Regions from separate parts of the Herbaspirillum sp. NPDC087042 genome, predicted to be linked through region 2. Evidence: predicted binding sites of a transcription regulator. Region 2 holds the regulator's gene; each other region holds the start of a gene.
What was found. Region 2 encodes sigma-54, which starts transcription at its own class of promoters, with help from an activator protein. Its sites were predicted from a motif close to TGGCANGNAANCTGCTTT; they were not measured.
Positions count from the first base shown of each region.

Region 1: ACIPHN_RS18250 (PEP-CTERM sorting domain-containing protein) is a predicted target of sigma-54. The motif match lies at 2,212-2,229, and genes of this name have one in related genera.
Region 3: ACIPHN_RS11290 (acetyl-CoA acetyltransferase) is a predicted target of sigma-54. The motif match lies at 4,969-4,986, and genes of this name have one in related genera.

Region 1 covers NZ_JBIUZW010000013.1:148,081-155,737, reverse strand. Annotated here, with positions in the region: gene mnmE (tRNA uridine-5-carboxymethylaminomethyl(34) synthesis GTPase MnmE) at 107-1,507, shown strand; gene ACIPHN_RS18250 (PEP-CTERM sorting domain-containing protein) at 1,584-2,162, opposite strand; gene ACIPHN_RS18245 (nitroreductase family protein) at 2,844-3,437, shown strand; tRNA gene ACIPHN_RS18240 (tRNA-Asp) at 3,549-3,625, shown strand; gene ACIPHN_RS18235 (PaaI family thioesterase) at 4,175-4,738, shown strand; gene ACIPHN_RS18230 (LysR substrate-binding domain-containing protein) at 4,751-5,668, opposite strand; gene ACIPHN_RS18225 (class II aldolase/adducin family protein) at 5,839-6,651, shown strand; gene fusA (elongation factor G) at 6,734-7,657, opposite strand, start outside.
Region 2 covers NZ_JBIUZW010000010.1:175,658-183,314, forward strand. Annotated here, with positions in the region: gene grxD (Grx4 family monothiol glutaredoxin) at 1-240, opposite strand, end outside; gene hpf (ribosome hibernation-promoting factor, HPF/YfiA family) at 452-814, opposite strand; gene ACIPHN_RS15335 (RNA polymerase factor sigma-54) at 969-2,459, opposite strand; gene lptB (LPS export ABC transporter ATP-binding protein) at 2,522-3,262, opposite strand; gene lptA (lipopolysaccharide transport periplasmic protein LptA) at 3,262-3,900, opposite strand; gene lptC (LPS export ABC transporter periplasmic protein LptC) at 3,946-4,554, opposite strand; gene ACIPHN_RS15355 (KdsC family phosphatase) at 4,551-5,105, opposite strand; gene ACIPHN_RS15360 (SIS domain-containing protein) at 5,105-6,133, opposite strand; gene ACIPHN_RS15365 (hypothetical protein) at 6,261-6,467, opposite strand; gene ACIPHN_RS15370 (cation:proton antiporter) at 6,532-7,657, shown strand, end outside.
Region 3 covers NZ_JBIUZW010000007.1:29,541-37,197, forward strand. Annotated here, with positions in the region: gene ACIPHN_RS11270 (dicarboxylate/amino acid:cation symporter) at 1-867, shown strand, start outside; gene ACIPHN_RS11275 (PPC domain-containing DNA-binding protein) at 947-1,420, opposite strand; gene ACIPHN_RS11280 (hypothetical protein) at 1,423-1,995, opposite strand; gene ACIPHN_RS11285 (acyl-CoA synthetase) at 1,992-3,608, opposite strand; gene ACIPHN_RS11290 (acetyl-CoA acetyltransferase) at 3,727-4,908, opposite strand; gene ACIPHN_RS11295 (TRAP transporter substrate-binding protein) at 5,493-6,527, shown strand; gene ACIPHN_RS11300 (TRAP transporter large permease subunit) at 6,632-7,657, shown strand, end outside.

The DNA of each region.
Region 1 (7,657 bases), on a different contig from region 2:
ACGGGTTTTTTTTCGCTTGTCGCCAGCCGGCAGGATTAACATTGTCATGAAGCCGCCCTGGAAGGGGTTACGGCGACGATAGACCACACAACAACAATGACCTCAGATGACTTTTGATTCTTCTCCCATCGCCGCGATTGCGACCGCGCCCGGACGCGGTGGTATCGGTGTGGTGCGCATTTCCGGCCGCGACCTGACGCCGGTGATCCGCGCGCTGTGCGGCCGCGACAGCCTGGCACCGCGCCACGCGACCTACCTGCCTTTCCTTAATGCCGATGGTAGTGCCATCGACCAGGGCCTGGCCATCCATTTCCCGGCGCCGCATTCCTATACCGGTGAAGACGTGCTGGAACTGCAGGGCCACGGCGGCCCCGTCGTGATGCAGATGCTGCTGGCGCGTTGCGTCCAGGCCGGCGTCGAGATCGGCCTGCGCCTGGCCGAGCCGGGTGAGTTCACCCAGCGCGCCTTCCTCAATGACAAGATCGACCTGGCCCAGGCCGAGGCCGTGGCCGACCTGATCGAAGCCACCACCGAAGCCGCCGCCAAGTCGGCCTCGGAGTCGCTCTCGGGGGCCTTCTCCAAGGTGATCCACGAACTGGTGGATCAGGTCACGCGCCTGCGCATGCTGGTGGAAGCCACGCTGGACTTCCCCGAGGAAGAGATCGACTTCCTCAAGCAGTCCGACGCGCGCGGCCAACTGGCGACCATTCGCGCCACGCTGGAAGAAGTCTTCAAGCATGCCGCCCAGGGCGCGCTGCTGCGTGACGGCCTGAATGCGGTGCTGGCCGGCAAGCCCAATGTGGGCAAGTCGTCGCTGCTGAACGTGCTGGCCGGTTCCGACGTGGCCATCGTCACGCCCATTGCCGGCACCACCCGCGACAAGGTGACCCAGACCATCCAGATCGAGGGCATGCCGCTCAATATCATCGATACCGCAGGCATTCGCGAAGCCGATGACGACGGCAGCGGTCCTGACGAAGTGGAGCGCATCGGCATCGAGCGTACCTGGGTCGAGGTCGCCAAGGCCGATGTCATCCTGCACATGCTGGATGCCGATCGCGGCCCGACGCTGGAAGATGAAAAGATCACGGCGCGCTTCCCTGACGGCGTACCCATCATCCGCATCTGGAACAAGATCGACCAATCCGGCCACAAGCCGGCGGTGGACCCGATGCCCGACGCCACCCACGTCTACTTGTCGGCAGCCGAAGGGGAGGGTGTGGATCTGTTGCGTGCGGAGTTGTTGCGCATCGCCGGCTGGCAGCAGACGGTGGAATCGCGCTACCTGGCGCGCGAGCGGCACCTGCTGGCCTTGAAGGCGGCTGATGAGCATCTGGCGCATGCGGCGGCGCATGCTGACCTGGATAACGAGGCCGGCGAACACGCGCTGGATCTCTTTGCCGAAGAGTTGCGGCTGGCCCAGGAGCGCCTCTCCAGCATCACCGGCAAGTTCACGCCGGATGATTTGCTGGGGGTGATCTTCTCGCGCTTCTGCATCGGGAAGTAAGCCGCACAACCGACATGAAGCCGCATCCCTGCTACATGGGGCAGGCCGCGACCTTGCCGGCCTGGTGGCCAGCGGCTTAGCGCCGCTGGTGTGTGCGTCGACGCATCGCCAACGCAACAAGGCCAACGCCTAGCAGTGCCAGGCTGCCAGGTTCTGGCACGTTGCTGGAGGGGAAGGTAAATCCGCCGACATTCAGCTCGCTGTGCAACTGGGGATCCTTGATATCTGCCACGCCGGCGCTCAGGGTGTACCAGTCCGATGTTGCGGCAGTGAAGCTGAAATTGACGACGGAAGAAGATTGGTAGTTGCCGTATTTGCTGATGCTTGCTTCAAACAAGGGGGTGGTGCCAATGGTGACAAAGCCCAGATCGTTATAAGGCATGTAATCCATTCCAATCCATTGCGCCCAGCCGTTGAGGGTGTCTCCTGCATTGAGGTAGATGTGTTGAGACAGGGTCGTGTAGATCCCCTTCCCCAAGCCCGCGATGAGCTTGGCAGCATATTCGCCCGTGCCATTGGAGACGACTGAAACCCGCGACGTATGGTCCCAGCCGCTTAGATCACCCGTGGCGAAGTTGCCATTCTGGATCGTGCCAGCAAAGCTCGTATTGCACAGAAGCGCCAGTGAAGCGGTGAGTAACCGGATTTTATTCATGTGAATTCCCTATAGGTTGGGCAAGGCAATATTGCCTTGCGACATCCTTATAGCAACCGATATGCCACCACAATAGGAGTGCGGCTTTCATTGGGAAATGTCAGAAGTTGTCAGTAAATGAGTGTGTTTTTGATGATTTTTTGTAAAATTGCCCGACAATTGAGCAGGTGCTTGACGGTGGGCGAGAGCCTGCCTGAAATCCTGGATAGCGGGGATTCACGCGGCCTGTAGGGTGATGAGGTGCTCGCCGCCATCGCAAGAACAGCTGGAAGAAATGGCGATATCTGCAGCTATCTTGCATGTGCAGCGAAAGTTGCAGGCGCTCTGGCAAAAGCGGGGGATCTTGTCGGCGCGGGAAGTGTGGATCGGTACTTGGCCATATCCGGAGGGGTGTTTGCCTGGGCAACAGCCAGGTGGGAAATTTGCAACGGATGTTACAGCGTGTAAAAAGCTTGGAGGTGAAGCGGGGCCGTCGATATTCTGAAGTTCCTCCCCCTCCAATTCATCACCCCTGAGAATTGGATTTAACCCGCCGCCGCAAGGTGCGCGGGTTTTTTTATGTCGGCGTGCCGCAGGGGAGGGCGCCTCCCGCCGAGGGAGCTCTGCAGGAAAAATGTTGCGCTGCTAATATGCCTCCTGCCCGATTTTTCCCCTTCATCATTTCATCGACAGGAAAACAAGATGTCCGCCAATCCACGTCAAGCCGACTACCCCATCGATCCGCAATTCACCCAGCGCTGGTCCCCGCGCGCCTTCACCAGCGTCGATATCCCCGAAGAGACCGCACTGACTTTCCTGGAAGCCGCCCGTTGGGCGCCGTCCGCCTTCAATGCCCAGCCCTGGCGCTTCGTCTACGCACGCCGTGGCACCCCGGCCTGGGATAGCCTGCTGGGTCTGCTCAACGAATTCAACCGCGCCTGGGCCGAAAAGGCCTCGCTGCTGATCGTGGTGCTGTCGCGTACCGTGATGGTCCCGCCGGGCGCCACCGAAGCCGTGCCGGCTCCGACGCACTCCTTCGACACCGGTTCGGCCTGGGGCTACCTGGCCCTGCAAGCCACTCTGTCCGGCTGGCATGCCCACGGCATGGCCGGTTTCGACAAGGAAAAGGCCCGTACCGAACTGAACGTGCCGGCCGAGTTCTCGGTGGAAGCCATGGTGGTGGTCGGCAAGCTGGGCGACAAGTCCATCCTGCCGGAAGGCCTGCAAGCCCGCGAAACACCTAGCCCGCGTGAGCCGCTCTCCAAGCTGGCGTTCGAAGGCAAATTCAAGGCCTGAAGACCTGCCGTAAAATATTTCGCAATTATTTAAAAAAAGGCCTGGCTTTTTGAAAAAGGCTCTCCTATAATAGCGATCTTTCAGCAAGCAAAGACAGCTGAAACGGTTTTAGGAGTGGTAGTTCAGTTGGTTAGAATACCGGCCTGTCACGCCGGGGGTCGCGGGTTCGAGCCCCGTCCGCTCCGCCAAATAAAACGCCTCGTTCGCAAGAACGGGGCGTTTTTGTTTTTGCGCAGCAAAAACCTGCGGAGCGGAGGGAGCCGCCTGCGCGGCTCCCGGCGGGGCGAGAAGGGAATCGCTTGCAAGCGATTCCGCGGCCTGCGCTTGTGTAGGAGAGCCCCGTCCGCTCCGCCAAATAAAACGCCTCGTTCGCAAGAACGGGGCGTTTTTGTTTTTGCATTTTCCATCGCTTCGCCCCTCTCCCCCCAGACTGTTTGTTTTGGCACAGCCACGTCCTGGTATGCCGCTGTTTTTTATCCACAGCACGCCGACACGTAACTTTCATTATGAAAGTGCTGTTACTATTGTAATGAAAGTGACTTGATCATCGCGTTGAACGATGCGGGAGCCGATCGCCATCAGATCCGGTATCCGGTAGGTCCGGCGTAAATCCATTGAAATGGATGCGCATCGCGCAAAAAAGATCAGCATGAATGTCAAAGGATCCATGGCCTTCACCACCGGCGCCAATCGTGGCCCGGGACTGGAGTTCCCGCAGCCCTTTCTTGGAAGATGTGATGACCCAGCACAATACCGTCCTCGTCAGCAGCAACGACGCTACCCCCGCCACCCTGGCGCACTGGAAGAGCGAGGAGGCCGCCGTGCGCGCACGTCTGTCGGCGCCCGGCGTGGCCAGTCCCGAGCAGATCCAGGGCTTGAGCGGCATGGAGATCTTCGAGGCCATCTTCCGGGGTGAGCTGCCTTTCGCACCCATCGGTGAAACCGCCGGCATCTGGCCCATCCAGGCCAGCCACGGTGGTTTCATCTTCCAGGGAACGCCTTCGCCAGCCTTCTTCAATCCCATGGGGACGCTGCACGGTGGCTGGATCGCCATGATTCTCGACTCCGCTGTCGGTTGCGCCGTGCAGACCACCTTGCCGGCCACGGCGGCCTATACCACGGCCGAGCTGAAGATCAGCTATATTCGCGCCCTCACGCCCAAGGTCGAACGCGTGCGGGCCATTGCCAGCGTCCTCAGCGCGGGACGACAACTGGGTTTTGCAGAAGCCCGGCTGGTCGATGCCGAAGGGCGCTTGTATGCCCACGCCAGCACCACCTGCCTGGTGATGCCGCGGCGCTAGTCGCCAGTCGCTCTAGTCGCGTCGCGCATGATCGTCGACGGGCTCGCCGGCGACCATGCGTATCCACTCACGGAACGCCTTCACCGCGCGCATGCCGGCATCCCCCCGGCGATAGCACAGGAAGTGCATTTCCTTGTGGATGGACTTGAAGACCGTCTCGTCCAGTCGCACCAGGTCTCCGCGCGCCAGTTCAGTCTCGGCGAAGCGCGCCGTCTCCAGCGCCACGCCCAGGCCATCCACGGCGGCGGCCACTGCCAATGAACCGCGGTCGAAGGAGGGATGCGCGCGCAGCGGCAGGCGCACGCCGTGCAGGTCGAACCAGTCCTTCCAGCGCACCGGATTGAGCTTGGATTCGATCAGCGTGAGTTCCAGCAGATCCAGTGGCCCGCGGATGGCATGACGCTGCAGCAGCGCCGGGGCGCATAGCGGCACCGTCGGCTCCATGCCCAGGGCCTCGATGATGACACCGTCACGATGCGGCGGAGCGCCATAGGCAATGTCGATATCGATGGCGCCGTCGCGCTGCAGGTCGATGGGCTCGGCGCTGGTGGACATCTGCAAGGTGATCGCCGGATGCGCCTGCATGAATTGCCCCAGGCGCGGACTCAACCACTTGCTGGCAAAGCTGGGCGCGCAATGCACCGCCAGCACCGCCTGCTCATCAGCCTGGCGGAATACCGCGCAGGCATCCTCGATGGCATCGAAGGCCGGCGTGAGCTTGCCCAGCAACAGCTGGCCCTGCATGGTCAGCGTCACCCGCCGGGTCTGGCGGACGAACAACTCCTTGCCGCACCACTCCTCCAGCGAACGCACCTGGTGGCTGATGGCCGACGTGGTCAGATGCAGCTCCTGCGCCGCCAGCGTGAAACTGCCCAGCCGGGCGGCGGCCTCGAAGGCGCGTAGCGAGAAGAAGGAGGGCAGTTTGCGCATGGCGGTGGGCTGGCAGGATGGAGTGGGCGGCGGACGGACTGATGCTTGAGCCAGATTCAACAATCTGTGAAAACAGGTCTTTTGTCAACGCGCGGGCGTGCTGCCACCATGGCAAGCCGCTGCCAGGAAAGCCACCTGCACCCCAGCACACCCATACAGGAGACCGCATCATGCTCGACACCGTCAAACGCACATCCGTCTACCAGCCCGAGCAACTGGGCCTGAAGTTTCCCGAGATCCCCGAGTTCAAGAGCTTCGACGAGCATCGTCTCTACCTCAAGAAGCGCCTGGTCGCCGCCTGCCGCGCCTTTGGCCAGCAAGGCTTCGACTATGGCTTCGCCGGTCACCTGACGGTGCGCGATCCCGAGCGTCCTCACCTGTACTGGACCAATCCGATGGCGGTGCATTTCAAGCAGGTACGCATTTCCAACCTGATCCTGGTGGATCACGAAGGGCGCGTGGTCGAAGGCGACTATGCCGTCAACCGTGCCGGTTTCGTGCTGCACGCCGCCGTGCATGAAGCGCACCCCGAGATCGTCGCCATGTGCCATGCCCATACCGAATATGGCACCGCCTTCTCCACCCTGGGCCAGTCGCTGCTGCCGATCAGCCAGGACGCTGCCGCCTTCTTTGAAGACCACGTGGTCATCGGTGACGAGGCCGGCCAGGTCGCCGTCGAGGTCAAGGCCGGCCATCGCGTGGCCAATGCCTTTGCCGGCGTGAAGGCGGCGATCCATCAGAACCACGGCCTGCTGACTGCCAGCCGCCACAGCATCGAATCGGCCGCCTTCTGGTTCATCGCCCTGGAGCGTTGCTGCAAGCAGCAGTTGCTCATCGCCGCCAGCGGCCAGACGCCGCGCCTGGTGCCCGAAGACAAGGCCCGCTACAGCCGCGAACACGTCGGCAGCGATTACATCGGCTGGTTACACTTCCAGCCGATCTATGACGAGCTGGTGGCGACCCAGCCCGACATGTTTGCCTGAAAAAAAGCCGGGACATCGCAAGATGCCCCGGCTTTGTTACTTCCCTGCATGGACCCGCCAGCGCTTGATCACACCGGACAAGTCAGGCCCGGCCCTTGCTGCCGGTCAGTTGGTCCACGATCTGCCGCGGTGCCTCGGCATAGTGCTTGAACTCCATCGAGTAGGTCGCCCGTCCCTGCGAGAGCGAACGCAACGTGGTCGAGTAGCCGAACATCTCCGACAGCGGGACTTCGGCGCGCACCAGCTTGCCGCCACCGATCATGTCTTCCATGCCCTGCACCATCCCGCGCCGCGAGGACAGGTCGCCCATCACGTTGCCCATGAATTCCTCGGGCGTTTCCACCTCGACCTGCATCATCGGCTCCAGCAGCATGGGGCCGGCGCGCTTCATCGCTTCCTTGAAGGCCATCGAGCCGGCCATGCGGAAGGCGTTTTCGTTGGAGTCCACGTCGTGATACGAACCGAAGGTCAGCGTGGCCTTCACGTCCACCACCGGATAGCCCGCCAGCACGCCGGCCTTGAGCGTTTCCTGGATGCCCTTGTCGACCGCCGGGATGAACTCGCGCGGCACCACACCGCCCTTGATGGCATCGACGAATTCATAGCCCTTGCCAGCCGGTTGCGGCTCCAGCTTGATCACCACATGGCCGTACTGGCCACGTCCGCCGGACTGCTTGACGAACTTGCCTTCGACATCTTCCACCGCCTTGCGGATCGCCTCGCGATAGGCCACCTGCGGCTTGCCCACCGTCGCCTCGACGTTGAACTCGCGCTTCATGCGGTCCACCAGGATTTCCAGGTGCAGCTCGCCCATGCCCGACATGATGGTCTGACCCGACTCCTCGTCGGTATGCACGCGGAAGGACGGGTCCTCCTGCGCCAGGCGGTTCAAGGCAATGCCCATCTTTTCCTGGTCGGCCTTGGTCTTCGGTTCCACCGCCTGCGAGATCACGGGCTCGGGGAAGATCATGCGTTCCAGGATGATCGGGTGCTCCGGGTCCGATAG
Region 2 (7,657 bases):
TTCACCCTTGACGTACAGCTGGGGAATGGTCGGCCAGTTCGAGTATTCCTTGATGCCCTGGCGCACGTCCGGGCTTTCCAGCACGTTGACGGTGACGATGTTCTCGGCGCCGCTGGCCTTGAGCAGCTGGATGGCCTTGCCGGAGAAGCCGCATTGCGGGAACTGGGCGGTACCCTTCATGAACAGCACGACAGGGTTTTGGGTCACGGTTTCTTTGATCCAGGATTGGACGTCGCTCATGGCTATGCCTTTGAAAATGGGATTGCCGACATTATAGGGAAAAGCCGGCGCTCGCGTTGGAACCGCCACACCCGGATTGATCTCGCACACAACAGTTTATTTCAATCGGGAAACTATTTATATGATATGCAAGCAATGACGCAGCTTGCCCAAATGCAAAAGGGCGCTTGCGCGCCCTTTGCTCATGTCAGGTGATGAAACTGTCAGGGCATCATGCCGCGCCAGCCATCATGTCGCCGGCAGCTTCGTCCGGCAGGCGTTTGGCGGCGGAGTGATGCTCCTGCAGCCGGTCCTTGTGCTTGATGACCTGGCGATCGAGCTTGTCGATCAGGGCATCGATAGCAGCATAGAGGTCGTGTGCGATGCTTTCCGCATGTAGATCCTTCCCCTTGATGTGGACGTTGATTTCCGCTTTTTGGCGCTTTTCCTTTTCTGTGAGTTTATCTACGCTCAGGATCACGCTGACGTCGATCACGTTGTCGAAATGGCGCTTGATGCGTGCCAGCTTGCTTTGCACGTATTCCCGCAGGGCGGGGGTCAGTTCGAGGTGGTGTCCACTGATGGTCAGATTCATACAACACTCCTATCGTGAAGTCACTGGAGGTTCGAGCAATCCATCGCTACTGCTGCGCTGCCAAAGGCACGTCTGACGTGTCGGTTGGCATCGGATGCTTGCCAGAACACAGCAACGGCTACTGCAGAGAAACTGAGAAAAAAATGCGAAACACTCAGAGGGACTTGCGGAGATTGACCGGCGGAATCTTCAACACTTCGCGGTATTTGGCGACTGTACGTCGCGCGACCACCATGCCTTGTTCTGCCAGCATATCCGCAATCTTGCTATCGGATAATGGGGTCTGCGGGTTTTCGGCTCCTATCAACTGTTTGATCAGTGCCCGTATCGCGGTGGAGGAGGCTTCGCCTCCGGTTTCAGTCGCGACGTGGCTACCGAAGAAGTACTTCAACTCAAACATGCCGTGCGGCGTGAGCATGTATTTCTGAGTTGTCACGCGAGAGATTGTGCTCTCGTGTAGACCCAGTGTATCAGCAATTTCACGCAGCACAAGGGGGCGCATGGCGACTGCCCCATGTGAAAAGAAGTTTCTTTGACGTTCGACAATAGCCTGTGCAACTCGCAAAATTGTATCGAAGCGCTGGCGCATATTCTTGATGAGCCACTTCGCCTCCTGCAGCTGGGAAGACAGCGATCCCTCGCCCTTGGCCTGCTTCAGCGCACTCGCATACATGGCATTGACGCGCAGCTTGGGCATGACCTCATGGTTGAGCATGACCTGCCAGCCGGTCTTTGTCTGTTTGACAATCACATCCGGCACCACGTAGTCGGAGGAATCGCGCGCGAATTCCGCACCCGGATGGGGGCGGCACTGGCGGATCACCGCCTGGGCTTCGCGCAGGTCCTCGTCGTCGCAATCGAGGGCTTTCTTGATCTTGTTGAAGTCGCGCTGGGCGAACAGCGGCAGGTAATCCTCAACGATCCTCAGCGCCAGCTTGCGGGTCACGAACGGCACCTTGGGCAGGCGCCGGATCTGCAAGGCCAGGCATTCGCCGGCACTGCGCGCGCCGACACCGGCCGGGTCCAGGCTCTGCAGCAATTTCAGCGCAATGCCCAGCTCTTCCAGGTCGATGCCCAGCTCTTCGGGCAGGCGCGCCAGGATATCTTCCAGCGGTTCTTCCAGATAGCCGCTGTCGTCGAGCGCGTCGGTGAGCAGTTCCAGCAGTGCGCGGTCGCGCAGGGTGCGGGCGGTCACGCGGATCTGGTCCAGCAGGTGTTCGCGCAGGGTGATTTCGTGGGCTTCCAGTTGCGGACGGGCATCTTCGTCGTCAGACGATTTGCCGTTGCGGGCAACGTCGTCGAAGCTCCAGTCGGACTCGCCGCTGACACCGCCCTCGGGGGCGTTGTCCTGGTATTCGAAGCTGGATTCGCCATCGGCGCTGGCGGGGGCCGCGTCGCCGCTGCCTTCGCTGTTGCCTTCGGCCACACCCGAAGAGGGCGTGGCACTGACGGCACCATCGGCCAGCAGGCGCACCGAATTGTCCAGCGCATCGTCGAGGCGTTCCAGCAGCGGATTGTCGGAGAGGATCTGTTCCAGCTCCTGGTGCAGTTCCAGCGTCGACAATTGCAGCAGTCTGATCGACTGCTGCAATTGCGGCGTCAATGCGAGGTGCTGCGAAGTTCGTAACTGGAGCGATTGTTTCATCTGTTTTTCGTGTGGCGGCGTGGCCCGCTGTTTTCTATGCCTAGCATCTCCGCACGCAGGTCTTACATGCGGAAGTGCTCTCCCAGGTAGACGCGTCGGACCGATTCGTTGGCGATGATCTCATCCGGATTGCCGCTGGCCAGGACCGTGCCCTGGTTGATGATGTAGGCGCGGTCGCAGATGCCCAGGGTTTCGCGCACGTTGTGGTCGGTGATGAGCACGCCGATGCCGCGTTCCTTGAGGAAGCGCACGATGCGCTGGATCTCGATCACCGCGATCGGGTCGATACCGGCAAAGGGTTCATCCAGCAGCACGAAGCGCGGATCGGTGGCCAGGGCGCGGGCGATCTCGACGCGCCGGCGCTCACCGCCTGACAGCGACAGGGCCTGGCTTTCGCGCAGCTTCTCGATCTGCAGTTCGTGCAGCAGGTTGTTGAGGCGGTTCTCGATTTCGTCGCGCGAGAGTGACTTGCCGTCTTCCTTGCGCAGTTCCAGCACGGCGCGGATATTGTCTTCCACCGTCAGCTTGCGGAACACCGAGGCTTCCTGCGGCAGGTAGGACAGGCCCAGCGTGGCGCGCTTGTGGATGGCCAGGCGCGAGATGGGCGAGCCATCCAGGTCGATCTCGCCGCCATCGGACGGCACCAGGCCCACGATCATGTAGAAGGAGGTGGTCTTGCCGGCGCCGTTGGGGCCGAGCAGGCCGACCACTTCGCCGCTGCGCACTTCCATGGAGACATCGCGCACGACCTGGCGGGCGCCATAGCTTTTCTTCAGTCCGCGGACTACCAGCGAGCTCGTCATTACTGGTCCTTTCCGGGTTGCGCGGCCTGGGGCTTGCGTTGCGGCGCGGCCGGCTGACCCGGGACGGAAGCAGGGGCGGGAGCAGGCGCAGCACCGGCCGGCGGCGGACTCTTGGGCTGGATCACGGCCGTGATGCGGCCGGCGCCCGGCTTGCTTTCGCCGCTGACGGTGTTGTTGACCGAGTAGAACTCGGCGCGGCTGTCATAAGAGATGAACTCGCCATTGACCTCGTCGGTGACGCGCTTGCCATCCATGCGCTGGATGTGGGCGCGCTGGAACAGCTTGGAAATCTCGGTCTGCTCGGAGTACTCGATGCGCTCGGCCTGGCCTTCGATCCACAGGTCGGGGCCGCCATCGCGCTTCTGGCGGAAGCTGGCCAGTGCGCCCGGGGCGGCGTACAGGGTCGCATACTCGTAGCCGTACTGGTCGGTCGTCAACACCACGCGACCGGCCTTGATGATGAGCGTGCCGCGGGTCATCACGACATTGCCGGTGAAGGTCTTCACCTGGCGCACGTCGTCATAGACCATCTGGTCTGCTTCGATGTTGGTGGGCTTGGTGGAGTCGGCCTTCTCGGCACGCGCCACGCCGCACACGGCAACCAGCATCAACAAGGGCAGTAAGAGTGAGCGTTTCATAGATTCCTGTCGGGTCTTGGCGATCTTGTTGTAATGGGGAGGGACTCAGCGTTTCTTCGGGGCCGGCTCGTAGTAGCCGCGGACATTGCCAAACAACTGCACGACCGCCGTGGCGTTGTTGGCCAGCATGCCCACACCATTCAATCTGGTGGTGCCCATCGTCATTGCAACCGGTTTGTCGGTCTTGACGATTTCATCGTCGGGCAGCAACAGCAGGTATTCCGACACCAGGTGCATGGGGTCGCGTCCCTTGGTGGCGCCACGGATGGCGTTGGCATTGCCGTACATGTGGATCTGGGTCTGGTCATCGGTCACGTGGGCGGTGTCCGAGTACAGCTCCATGGGGGGCTTTTCCTTGTCCAGGTTGTGCACCACCGGCTTGGTGATCTCGAAGGAGTCGTCCAGCGGGAAGTGGACCATCTTGGTGCCGGAGACGTCGTAGCGCGGCAGGCCGGTCGGCCCCATCTTCACGTAGTTGAAGTTGTCCAGGTAGTAGTCGGGCTTGCCGCGCGGACGTTGCGCCGCCTGCTGGTCGCCAGTGGCGCGCAGCGCCTGCAGCACCCAGAAGCTGCCCAGGGCGGCGCCGATCAGCAGGACCAGGATCACCACGATGCGGATCCGGTCGGCTGCACGTTCGCCGCTGCGCCCGCTCATGCCAGGTACGGCGCCAGCGCCGCCTCGTAGTTGCCCTGGGCGGCCAGCACCAGGTCGCAGACTTCGCGCACCGCGCCGTTGCCGCCGCTGGCCTGGGTCACGTAGTCGCTGCGGGCCTTGACCTCGCGATGACCATTGGCCACGCAAGCCTTGAAGCCGACCCGGGTCAGCACCGGCAGGTCGATGACGTCGTCACCCAGGTAGCCGCAGGCCGATGCGCTCAGGCCGGTGTGCTGCAGCAGTTGCTCGAAGGCCTGGCGCTTGTCATGCACGCCCTGGAACACCTGGGCGATGCCGAGATCGCGCGCACGACGCAACACGTAGGGCGACTGGCGCGCGGTGATGATGGCTGCCGCCGTGCCGAACTGCTGCATCATCTTGATGCCGTGGCCATCCAGGGCGTTGAAGCGCTTGAACGCTTCGCCGTCTTCGCCATAGAACAGCCCGCCATCGGTCAGCACGCCATCGACGTCGAAGATCATCAGGCGGATAGCGGCGGCCTTGGCCAGGACGGCCGGGTCGAAGGTGCTGGCGAAGGCTGGCGTGGTCATCAGATCACCTTGGCACGGGTCAGGTCATGGATGTGCAGCGCACCGGTCAGCACGCCATCGGCATCGGTGACCAGCAACTGGTTGATGCGGAATTCTTCCATCAACTGCACGGCATCCACCGCCAGTTGGTCCTGGTTCACGGTACGCGGGTTGGCGTGCATGATGTCGGCGATGCAGAACTTGCTGAAGTCCTGGCCGCGTTCGAGCAGGCGGCGCAGGTCGCCGTCGGTGAACACGCCGATGGGACGGAAGTCCGCATCCACCACGGCCGTCATGGCCATGCCCTTGCGCGTGATTTCCATGAGCGCCTCCGACAGCGAGACATCCGGGCGTACCGCCGGGATGGCATCGCCACTGCGCATCACATCGCGCACATGGGTCAGCAGGCGGCGGCCCAGCGCGCCACCGGGGTGGGAGCGGGCGAAATCCTCTTCCAGGAAGCCGCGCGCATCCAGCAGCGAGACCGCCAGCGCGTCGCCCATGGCCAGGGTGGCCGTGGTGCTGGCGGTGGGGGCCAGGTTGAGGGTACAGGCTTCCTTGTCCACGCCCACGTTCAGGTGGACGGTGGACAACCGGGCCAGGCTGGAGTTGTCATTGCCGGTCATGGAGATGATGACCGCGCCCATGCGCTTGACGATGGGCACGATGGCCATCAGCTCGGCGGTTTCACCGGAGTTGGAAATGGCGATGAAGACATCCTTGGCCGTCACCATGCCCAGGTCGCCATGGGCGGCTTCGGCCGGATGCATGAACAGCGACGGGGTGCCGGTGGAGGCCAGGGTAGCGGCGATCTTGCGGCCGATGTGGCCGGACTTGCCGATACCGGAAACGACGGCGCGGCCATTGCTTTGCAGCAAGAGATGCACGGCCTGGGCCAGTGGCTCGGCGCTGTCGTCGGACAGGCGGTTCTTCAGCGCCAGGATGGCATCGGCTTCGATCTGCAGGGTCTGGCGCGCCAGTTCGAGGGCGCGGCGGGCATCCCCGGCCGAAAAAGATGCAGGCGTGGTTTTGTCATCGGTTACACTCATAACCGAAGTATAAACGAATTAGCAAAGCAAAAAACTTGCCAGATGTAAGGGAATGCTGCTGGCCTGACCCGGTCGGGCGCGGTGCAGCATGCTTGCAACAGGGAGCGCACTGGCAGTGGCGACGATATCAGGTTGCGGTGCAAAAAATGGTAAGGCAATGGGGGCACAGGAATGAAGCTGCTGTTGCCATGTCGCCGGCCTGAATCCACAAACTGGTGCGCACCAAACTGGGCCGGTGCTGGCGTGCCGCGGCCATCATCCCGATCGGCCTGATCGGCTTGATCTGCCCACCCATCTCGGCCATCCGGCATGTTTCTCGCTTCACGGTGGTCAATGCGATTGCCCGTGCTGATTCCCGGCGAGTCCCAACATCGTTACCAGAATCACATCATCCACACATGTTTTCCGGACTGGAACTGACCCTCTTCCTTCTGGCCGCGGCGGTGCTCGGCGTGGTCGCTTTTCGCATGATGCAGTTGCCCCCCATGCTGGGCTACCTGGTGGTGGGCATCGTGATCGGGCCGCACGGCCTGGCCTTTGCCGAGGATAACGAGACCACCCATGCGCTGGCCGAGTTCGGCGTGGTGTTCCTGATGTTCTCGATCGGCCTGGAGTTCTCGCTCTCCAAGCTCTCGGCGATGCGGCATATCGTCTTCGGCCTGGGCGTAGCCCAAGTGGCGGCCACCATCGCCGTGACCATGGTCGGGGCCTGGGGCGCGGCCATGTTCCTGCCGCAATTCATCAACGTCACCTGGCAGGCCGCCTTTGCGCTGGGCGGCGCCTTGACCATGTCTTCCACGGCCATCGTCTCCAAGCTGCTCACCGAACGGCTGGAGCTGGAGACCGAGCACGGCCGCCGCATCCTGGGCGTGCTGCTGTTCCAGGATCTGGCCCTGGTGCCGCTGCTGATCGTGGTGCCGGCGCTGGCCAAGGATTCCGGCGACATCATGGTGACCCTGGCCTGGGCGGTCGGCAAGGCGCTGGTGGTGCTGGCGCTGCTGCTGTTCTTCGGCCAGAAGCTCATGCGTGGCTGGTTCCGCATCGTGGTCAAGCGACGCTCGCAGGAACTGTTCATGCTGAACCTGCTGCTCATCACCCTGGGCGCGGCCTGGATCACCGAGAAGGCCGGCCTGTCGCTGGCGCTGGGCGCCTTCATCGCCGGCATGCTGATCTCCGAGACCGAGTTCAAGCATCAGGTGGAAGAAGACATCAAGTCCTTCCGCGATGTGTTGCTGGGCCTGTTCTTCATCACCATCGGCATGCTGCTCAATGTGCGCACCCTGGTGGACCACTGGTTCCTGGTGCTGGCCCTGCTGACCGGCCCGGTGTTGCTCAAGTTCGGCCTGATCGCGGCGCTGGCGCGGCTGTTCGGGTCGAGCCCGGGCGTGGCGCTGCGCGTGGGCCTGGGGCTGGCGCAGGCCGGCGAATTCGGCTTCGTGCTGCTGAGCCAGGCCGGTGGCCTGAAGCTGGTCGACCCCATGCTCATCCAGGTGATCCTGGCGGCCATGGTGCTTTCGATGCTGG
Region 3 (7,657 bases), on a different contig from region 2:
TCGGTGGTCGAAGCCATGGCGCAGAATGAAATCCTGCAGGTGGTGGTGTTCTCGATGTTCTTCGGCATCGCGCTGGCCTCGCTGGGCGAACGCGGCAAGGCCCTGCTGGCCGTGATCGACGACCTGTCGCACACCATGCTCAAGATCACCGGTTACGTGATGAAGTTCGCACCGGTGGCGGTGTTCGCCGCCATGGCCGCGACGGTGGCCGTCAATGGCCTGGACATCCTGGTCAGCTTCGCCGTCTTCATGCGCGACTTCTACCTGTCGCTGGTGCTGCTGTGGGTGCTGCTGATCGGCGTGGGCTTCATCTTCCTGAAGAAGCGCATCTTCCACCTGCTGGCCCTGATCAAGGAAGCCTTCCTGCTGGCCTTCGCCACGGCAAGCTCGGAAGCGGCCTACCCCAAGCTGCTGGATGCGCTGGACCGTTTCGGCGTCAAGCGCAAGATCTCCAGCTTCGTCATGCCCATGGGTTATTCGTTCAACCTTGACGGCTCGATGATCTACTGCACCTTCGCGACGCTGTTTATCGCCCAGGCCTACGGCATCCACATGCCCATCTCCACCCAGATCACCATGATGCTGGTGCTGATGCTGACCTCCAAGGGTATCGCCGGCGTGCCGCGTGCCTCCCTGGTGGTGATCGCCGCGACCCTGCACCAGTTCAACATCCCCGAAGCGGGCCTGCTGGTGATCCTGGGTATCGATACCTTCCTGGACATGGGTCGTTCGGCCACCAACGCCGTGGGCAACTCGATCGCTTCGGCCGTCGTGGCCAAGTGGGAAGGTGGCTTGTTGAGCGAGGCAGAAGCCGCCCGTGCGGAAATCGCGATCGAAGCCGAAGCGGAATCGTCGCTGCATTCCTGAGATTGATCCGGCTCCCGGAGCCGGCTTGCCTCATCGAAAAATGCCGTTCAGTGTTGCACTGAACGGCATTTTTTTCATGTCAGGCCGGCACGGCCTCGGCCTGCTCCACCGCGATCCATTCCTGCAGGGTGATCTCGATGGTGATGAAGGACAGGTTGGCACCACGCACGAAGCGGCCGGCAAAGATCTTGCCGTCGGTGTCGGCGACCACGCCCTGCAGCGGATGGTGAGGGGACTTGTCGTCGGAGAAACCGATCTCGCCGAAGACGTTGAGGATTTCCACGCCGGGGCCGTTGACTTCCATCTCGCGCAGTCCGGCCGGGGTGGCGTATTGCAGGTGGGCGTCGATGAGGCTGCCGATGGCGCCGCGCACGATGGCGGTCTTCATGCCATGCTGGCGGCACAGTGCCTCCACGCTTTCCGTGATGTCCTGGTTGGGTTTGAGACGGGCCATGACCAGCTTGCCTAGTCGGCCCTGTTCTACGTGGATGTGGTTGTCGCGTTCGTCGGTGTTGTCTGTGGTGTCTGTGGTGTCATTGGAGAGCGAAGTCATCATCATTCCATGGGTGTCGGATGCAATAGACTGAAGTGCGTCTCTTCATCGCTGTTGACGACGAAGGCGCCCCGGGAGAACAAGCACAGGCGGATGATGAGCGGATCGTCGCCCACTTCCACCGTGTCCAGCAGGAGATGGCCGCCGTGGAGGGCGCCATCGCCATCGATAAAACCTGAGTGGCAATGCAGCAGTACTTTTCCATCGGCATTCTGGCCCACCGTGATGGCCCCGGTGACAAAGCTGATCACGCCTTCCAGCACATGGGGCGGGCCATAGTCATAGGGACGGTCAGGGTCCTCGGTGGTCTCGATGCGATGGTAGTGCAGGCGGCGCGCGGTGCCGCCGCACAGGCGCCCGACACCGCCACGCTGGCCGTAGCGGGCCAGCACGCGGCGCAGGGCAGGGCCGACCAGGGCGCCCGGCTGCAGCGTGATGCGCAGTTCCTCGGCCGGTTCGGCCTCCAGGTCCAGCGTGCGCGGATAGCTTGGCTGGCCTGCATGCAGGAACTTGCGCACCGCCACGAAGCCGGTGCCAGCGGCGCCGGCCTCGGCGGGCTTGGTCGACAGTTTCATAGCCGGTAGTCCCCCTGTTCTTCCAGCAAGGCCTTGATCTGCTTCTTGACGATCTTGCCGTAGCCCGACTTGGGCATGGTGTCCCAGTACACGAAGCGGCGCGGCCACTTGTACTTGCCGATGCGCTCCTCCAGGTGCGCCAGCAGCGCGTCGCTGCTGACCTGTTGCCCCGGCTTGCAGACGATCACCGCCAGTCCGCTCTCGCCCCACTTGGGGTCGGGCACGCCCAGCACCGCCACTTCGGAGACCGCAGGATGGGTCAGCAGCGCTTCCTCGATCTCGCGCGGATAGACGTTGGATCCACCCGAGATGTACATGTCCGAGGAACGTCCGGTGATGTAGAGGAAGCCGTCGCCATCCACATGGCCGAGGTCGCCGGTATGGAACCAGTCATGCTTGAAGGCCTTGGCATTGGCCTCGGGATTGTTGTGATAACCCATGAACACGGCCGGTCCGCGCACGCAGATCTCGCCGGTCTCGAAGGGCGCCAGCTCCTGGCCATCGTCGTTGAGGATGGCGACCTGCATGCCGGTGCGTGGCATGCCGCAGGTCCCCACGCGCGCCTGCGGATGGGCGTCATCGTCGAAGTGCAGGTAGGGCGGCAGGAAGGTAATGTTGCCGGTCACCTCGCCCAGGCCGTAGTACTGCACCAGTACCTTGCCGAGTTTTTTCAGCGCGTACACCTGGTCGGCGCGGTACATGGGCGCGCCGGCATAGATGACGTGCTTCAGCGACGAGTGATCGTAGCGGTCCACCGAGGCATCCTCGACCAGGATCTTGACGATGGTGGGGACGGTGAACATGTTATCCACCTTGTATTTCTCCACCAGCTGCCAGGCTTCCTCGACCACCAGCCGCTCCGAGGAGAGCAGGATGCTGGCCGCGCCGCGCGCGGTATTGATGACCGCATGCACGCCGGCTCCATGCGAGAGCGGTGCCACCACCAGCGAGCGCGACAGGTGGTTCAGGCCCGGCATCAGGTCGGCCAGGTGGTTGGTGACCACGAAGGCCATCTGGCCATGCGAGAGCATGCCCGCCTTGGGATGGCCGGTAGTGCCGGAGGTGTAGAAGAACCACAGCGGGTCTTCGTAGTCGACTTCCACTTCGCGGAAGGGCTGCGGCTCACCCTCGGCCACCAGCGCCTCGTAATCCAGTTCGCCCGGCCGCGCGTCGGCCAGTGCGATCACGTGTTCCAGGGCGGGGGAGGCGGCCCGGACGGCGTCGACATAGTGGGCGAAGCCGCGATCGTAGAGCATCACGCTGGCACCGCTGGACTGGCCCAGGTAGGCCGCCTCGGGCGGCGTGATGCGGAAGTTGGTCGGCACCCAGACTACGCCCAGCTTGAAGGCAGCCCAGGCACTTTCGAAGATCTGCTGGTTGTTGCGCGAATGGACCAGCATCTTGTCGCCCTTCTTCACGCCCCGTTTGGTCAGGGCGTGGGCCAGCGCATCGACGCGGTCGTTGATCTGCTTCCAGGTGACGATCTTGTCGCTGCCGGCGTCACCGGCCTGGCACAGGATCAGGCCGGGCTCGTCCGGATGGCGGCGCGCCACGTCCGACAGCAGGCGGCCCAGGTTCATGACTTTCTTTAACATCGTCTCACTCGTCCCGATTTTTCTGATGGAAATTGGCGTGCTTCTTTATGTTCTTCTTGTCGATCTTCTCAAGTCCGTTCGACCTGGGTAGCGGCCCAGCCGGGCCTGCCCAGGCCGAACGGACAGCCGGCGACGATCAGCTCACGCGTTCCAGGATGCTCACGTAGTTGGCCACGGCCGCGCCACCCATGTTGAACACGCCCGCATAGCGCGCATTGGCGATCTGCATGTCGCCCGCATCGTGGGCCGCCTGCATGGCCGCCATCACGTGCATGGAGACACCGGTGGCGCCCACCGGGTGACCCTTGGACTTCAGGCCGCCCGAAGGATTGACCGGCAGCTTGCCATCCTTGGCGGTGATGCCCTCGGCGATCACGCGCGCGCCCTGGCCGTGCGGGGCCAGGCCCATGGCTTCGTATTCCAGCAGTTCGGCTACCGTGAAGCAGTCGTGGGTTTCCACCAGCGACAGCTCATTCAGGGATAGGCGCGCCTGGCCCAGGGCATTCTTCCAGGCCAGTTCGGCGGCTTCGAAGCGGGTCGGGTCGCGGCGCGACAGCGGCAGGTAGTCGTTCACGTGCACGGCCGCGCGGAACTGCACCGCACGCGGCATGGACTTGGCCACGTCGGCTGCGCTGATGACCAGGGCGGCGGCGCCGTCGGAGATCAGCGAGCAGTCGGTGCGCTTCAGGGGACCGGCCACGAAGGGATTCTTCTCCGAGACATTGCGGCAGAAATCGAAACCGAAATCCTTGCGCATGTGGGCATAGGGATTGGACAGGCCATTCTTGTGATTCTTGGCGGCAATCATGGCCAGCGCATCGGACTGGTCGCCGAAGCGGTCGAAATAGCTTTGCGCGATCTTGCCGAACACACCGGCGAAGCCACCGGGGATGCCCGCTTCTTCCTTGGCATAGCAGGCCTTGAGCAGCACCTCGCCCACCTGCGGCGTGGCCAGCTCGGTCATCTTCTCGAAACCGATCACCAGCACGTGCCTGGATTGGCCGGCCTTGATCGATTGCAGGCCCGAGTGGATCGCCGCCGAGCCGGTGGCGCAGGCATTCTCCAGGCGCGTAGCCGGCTTGAAGCGCAATTGCGGCAGGCTGTTCATGACCAGCGAGGAGGGGAAGTCCTGGTACAGGAAGCCGGCATTGAAGGTGCCGACGTGGATGGAATCGATATCTTCCGGTTGCAGGCCGGCGTGTTCGATGGCGGCCTTGGCGACCTGGCCGATCAGCACTTCCGTATCGATGCCGTCGAGCTTGCCGAATTGCGAGTGATGCCAGCCGGTAATGCAGGGTGAGGATGCAGTAGCAGTCATGGTGTGTCCTTGTAAGACTTGGTCGATGGAGCGCGGTGGCTCCGGTTCACGCCAGGGCAATATGCAATATCGGTGCCACACGTCAGCAAACGTCCTCCTGCCAGGCAGGCGTCATCGGCAGCACACGGGCTCCAGCGCGGTTGCGCCCACGATAGCACGACTTGACGTTAACGTAAGTCGCTGCGGCGCAGCATGGTCATGCCTGCGGCCTGGCAGACAGTACACCTGTCGACACCTGCGACAGTCGGTGGACAGGGATGCGACAGGTGTCGCATGGCCCGGCGGGTTTGCGGTGAAATGATGGAGACCTCAAATTGCATCAAATAAATTGCCGCCGGCGGCGCTTCTGCCCTTGTACAGGGCCGCCCTTATCGCAGAGAATACAGGCGCAATGCCGACGACAATGGGGATCCGTCCGGCTCGCCGACGCCACGTCGGCGACTTGGCATCCTAATTGCTCTATGAAGGCATGGGCAGTGTTGACATTCCCGGGACAGGGAGCTGCACGCCAGTATCCGCAGCATCTTGTTGTAGCAGCACCGGATTGCGCAATTTCATAAAGACGATAAACAGGAGACAAGCAGATGGGACATTCCACCGGCAAGATCACGCGCCGTCATTTTCTGAAGACCGCCTCGGTCGCCTCGGCGGCGGCTGCAACAGGTCTGGCCAGTACCTCCGCCCATGCGGCCGAGTTCACCTTCAAGTACGCCAACAACCTGCCGGTGACGCATCCGATGAATGCGCGCGCCAAGGAAATGGCGGCCGCCATCGCCGAGCAATCCAAGGGCCGCATCGAGCTGCAGCTCTATCCCAACAACCAGCTGGGCACCGACACCGACATGCTCTCGCAGGTGCGTGCCGGCGCGATCGACTTCTTCACGCTCTCGCCGCTGATCCTGGGTACCCTGGTGCCGGCCGCGCAGATCTCGGGCATCGGCTTCGCCTTCAAGGATTACAGCCAGGTCTGGCCCGCCATGGATGGCGAGCTGGGCGCCCATGTGCGCAAGCAGATCGAAGCCAAGTCCACCCTGTTCGCCTTCGAGAAGATCTGGGACAACGGCTATCGCCAGATCACCAACAGCAGCAAGGCCATCAAGACCGCCGATGATCTCAAGGGCATGAAGCTGCGCGTGCCGCCCAGCCCGCTGTGGACTTCGATGTTCAAGGCCTTCGATTCGGCCCCGACCTCGATCAACTTCGCCGAAGTCTATTCCGCCCTGCAGACCAAGATCGTCGAAGGCCAGGAAAACCCGCTGGCCATCATCTCCACGGCCAAGCTCTACGAAGTGCAGAAGTACTGCTCCATCACCAACCACATGTGGGATGGTTTCTGGTTCCTGGGCAACAAGAAGTCCTTCGAGCGCCTGCCCAAGGATCTGCAGGAGATCATGACCCGCAACATCAACGAGGCCGGCATGAACCAGCGCGCCGACGTGCGCAAGCTCAACGACTCGCTGATCGATGACATGAAGGGCAAGGGGCTGGCATTCAACAATGCCGATGCCGATTCCTTCCGTGCCAAGCTGCGCAGCGCCGGTTTCTACGCCGAGTGGAAGAAGAAGTTCGGCGACGAGCCCTGGGCACTGCTGGAGAAGTACACCGGCAAGCTGGCCTGAGGCTGAGCCCGGGTCTGGCCATGGGGCGGCGCTGGCCGCCCCGGTCAGATCGTCTTGACTTGCCTTGCCCCGACTTGCCCTGACTTCACCCTAGCTGGAGCTTGATGATGGAAGCTGCAATGACTTACCGCACCCCGGTAAATACCAATCCGGCCGCGCGCGCGCTGGTGGCCGTCAACCGCATGGTCATGCATGTGGTGGGCGCGATCGCCGCGGCACTCGTGCTGGCCGAGACGGCGGTGCTGTTGACCGGCGTCGTCTACCGCTACGCCCTGCATGACCCGCTGGTGTGGTCCGATGAACTGGCCTCCATCCTCTTCATCTGGCTGTCCATGCTGGGCGCGGTGCTGGCGCTGGATCGCGGCGAGCATATGCGGCTCACTGCCATCATCAACAAGTGCTCCGAGAAGGGCCGCATCTGGCTCGAAACGGTGGCGGCGATGGTGGTCTGCATCTTCGTCCTGATGGTGATCCACCCGGCGGTGGACCACTCGGTCGAGCAGATGGCCATCACCACGCCGGCCCTGGAAATTCCCGATGGATTGCGCGCCGCCGCTCTGCCGGTGGGCGCCATCCTGATGTTGCTGGCGGCGGTCTCGCGCATGGCCGCGGTCAGCTCGCTGCGCCTGCTGCTCTCGGCCCTGGCCGTGGTGGCCGTGATCGGCGGCGGCCTGTGGCTGGCCAAGCCGGCCCTGCTGGCCATGGGCAACTACAACCTGATCGTGTTCTTCGTGCTGCTGATCGGCGTGTGCGTGGCCGGTGGCATCCCCATCGCCTTTGCCTTCGGGACCGCCACCATGGCCTACCTGGCGCTGGCCACCAATGCGCCGCTGATGATCGTGGTCAGCCGCATGGATGAGGGCATGTCCAGCCTGATCCTGCTGTCGGTGCCGCTGTTCGTGCTGCTGGGCTCGCTGCTGGAAATGTCGGGTCTGGCCAAGACCCTGATCGATTTCATGGGCGCGCTGCTGGGCCATGTGCGTGGCGGCCTGCAATACGTGCTGTTGGGCGCGATGTTCCTGGTGTCGGGCATCTCCGGCTCCAAGGCCGCTGACATGGCGGCGATTGCCCCGGCATTGTTCCCCGAAATGAAGAAGCGCGGCTCCAAGCCGGAAGAACTGGTGGCGCTG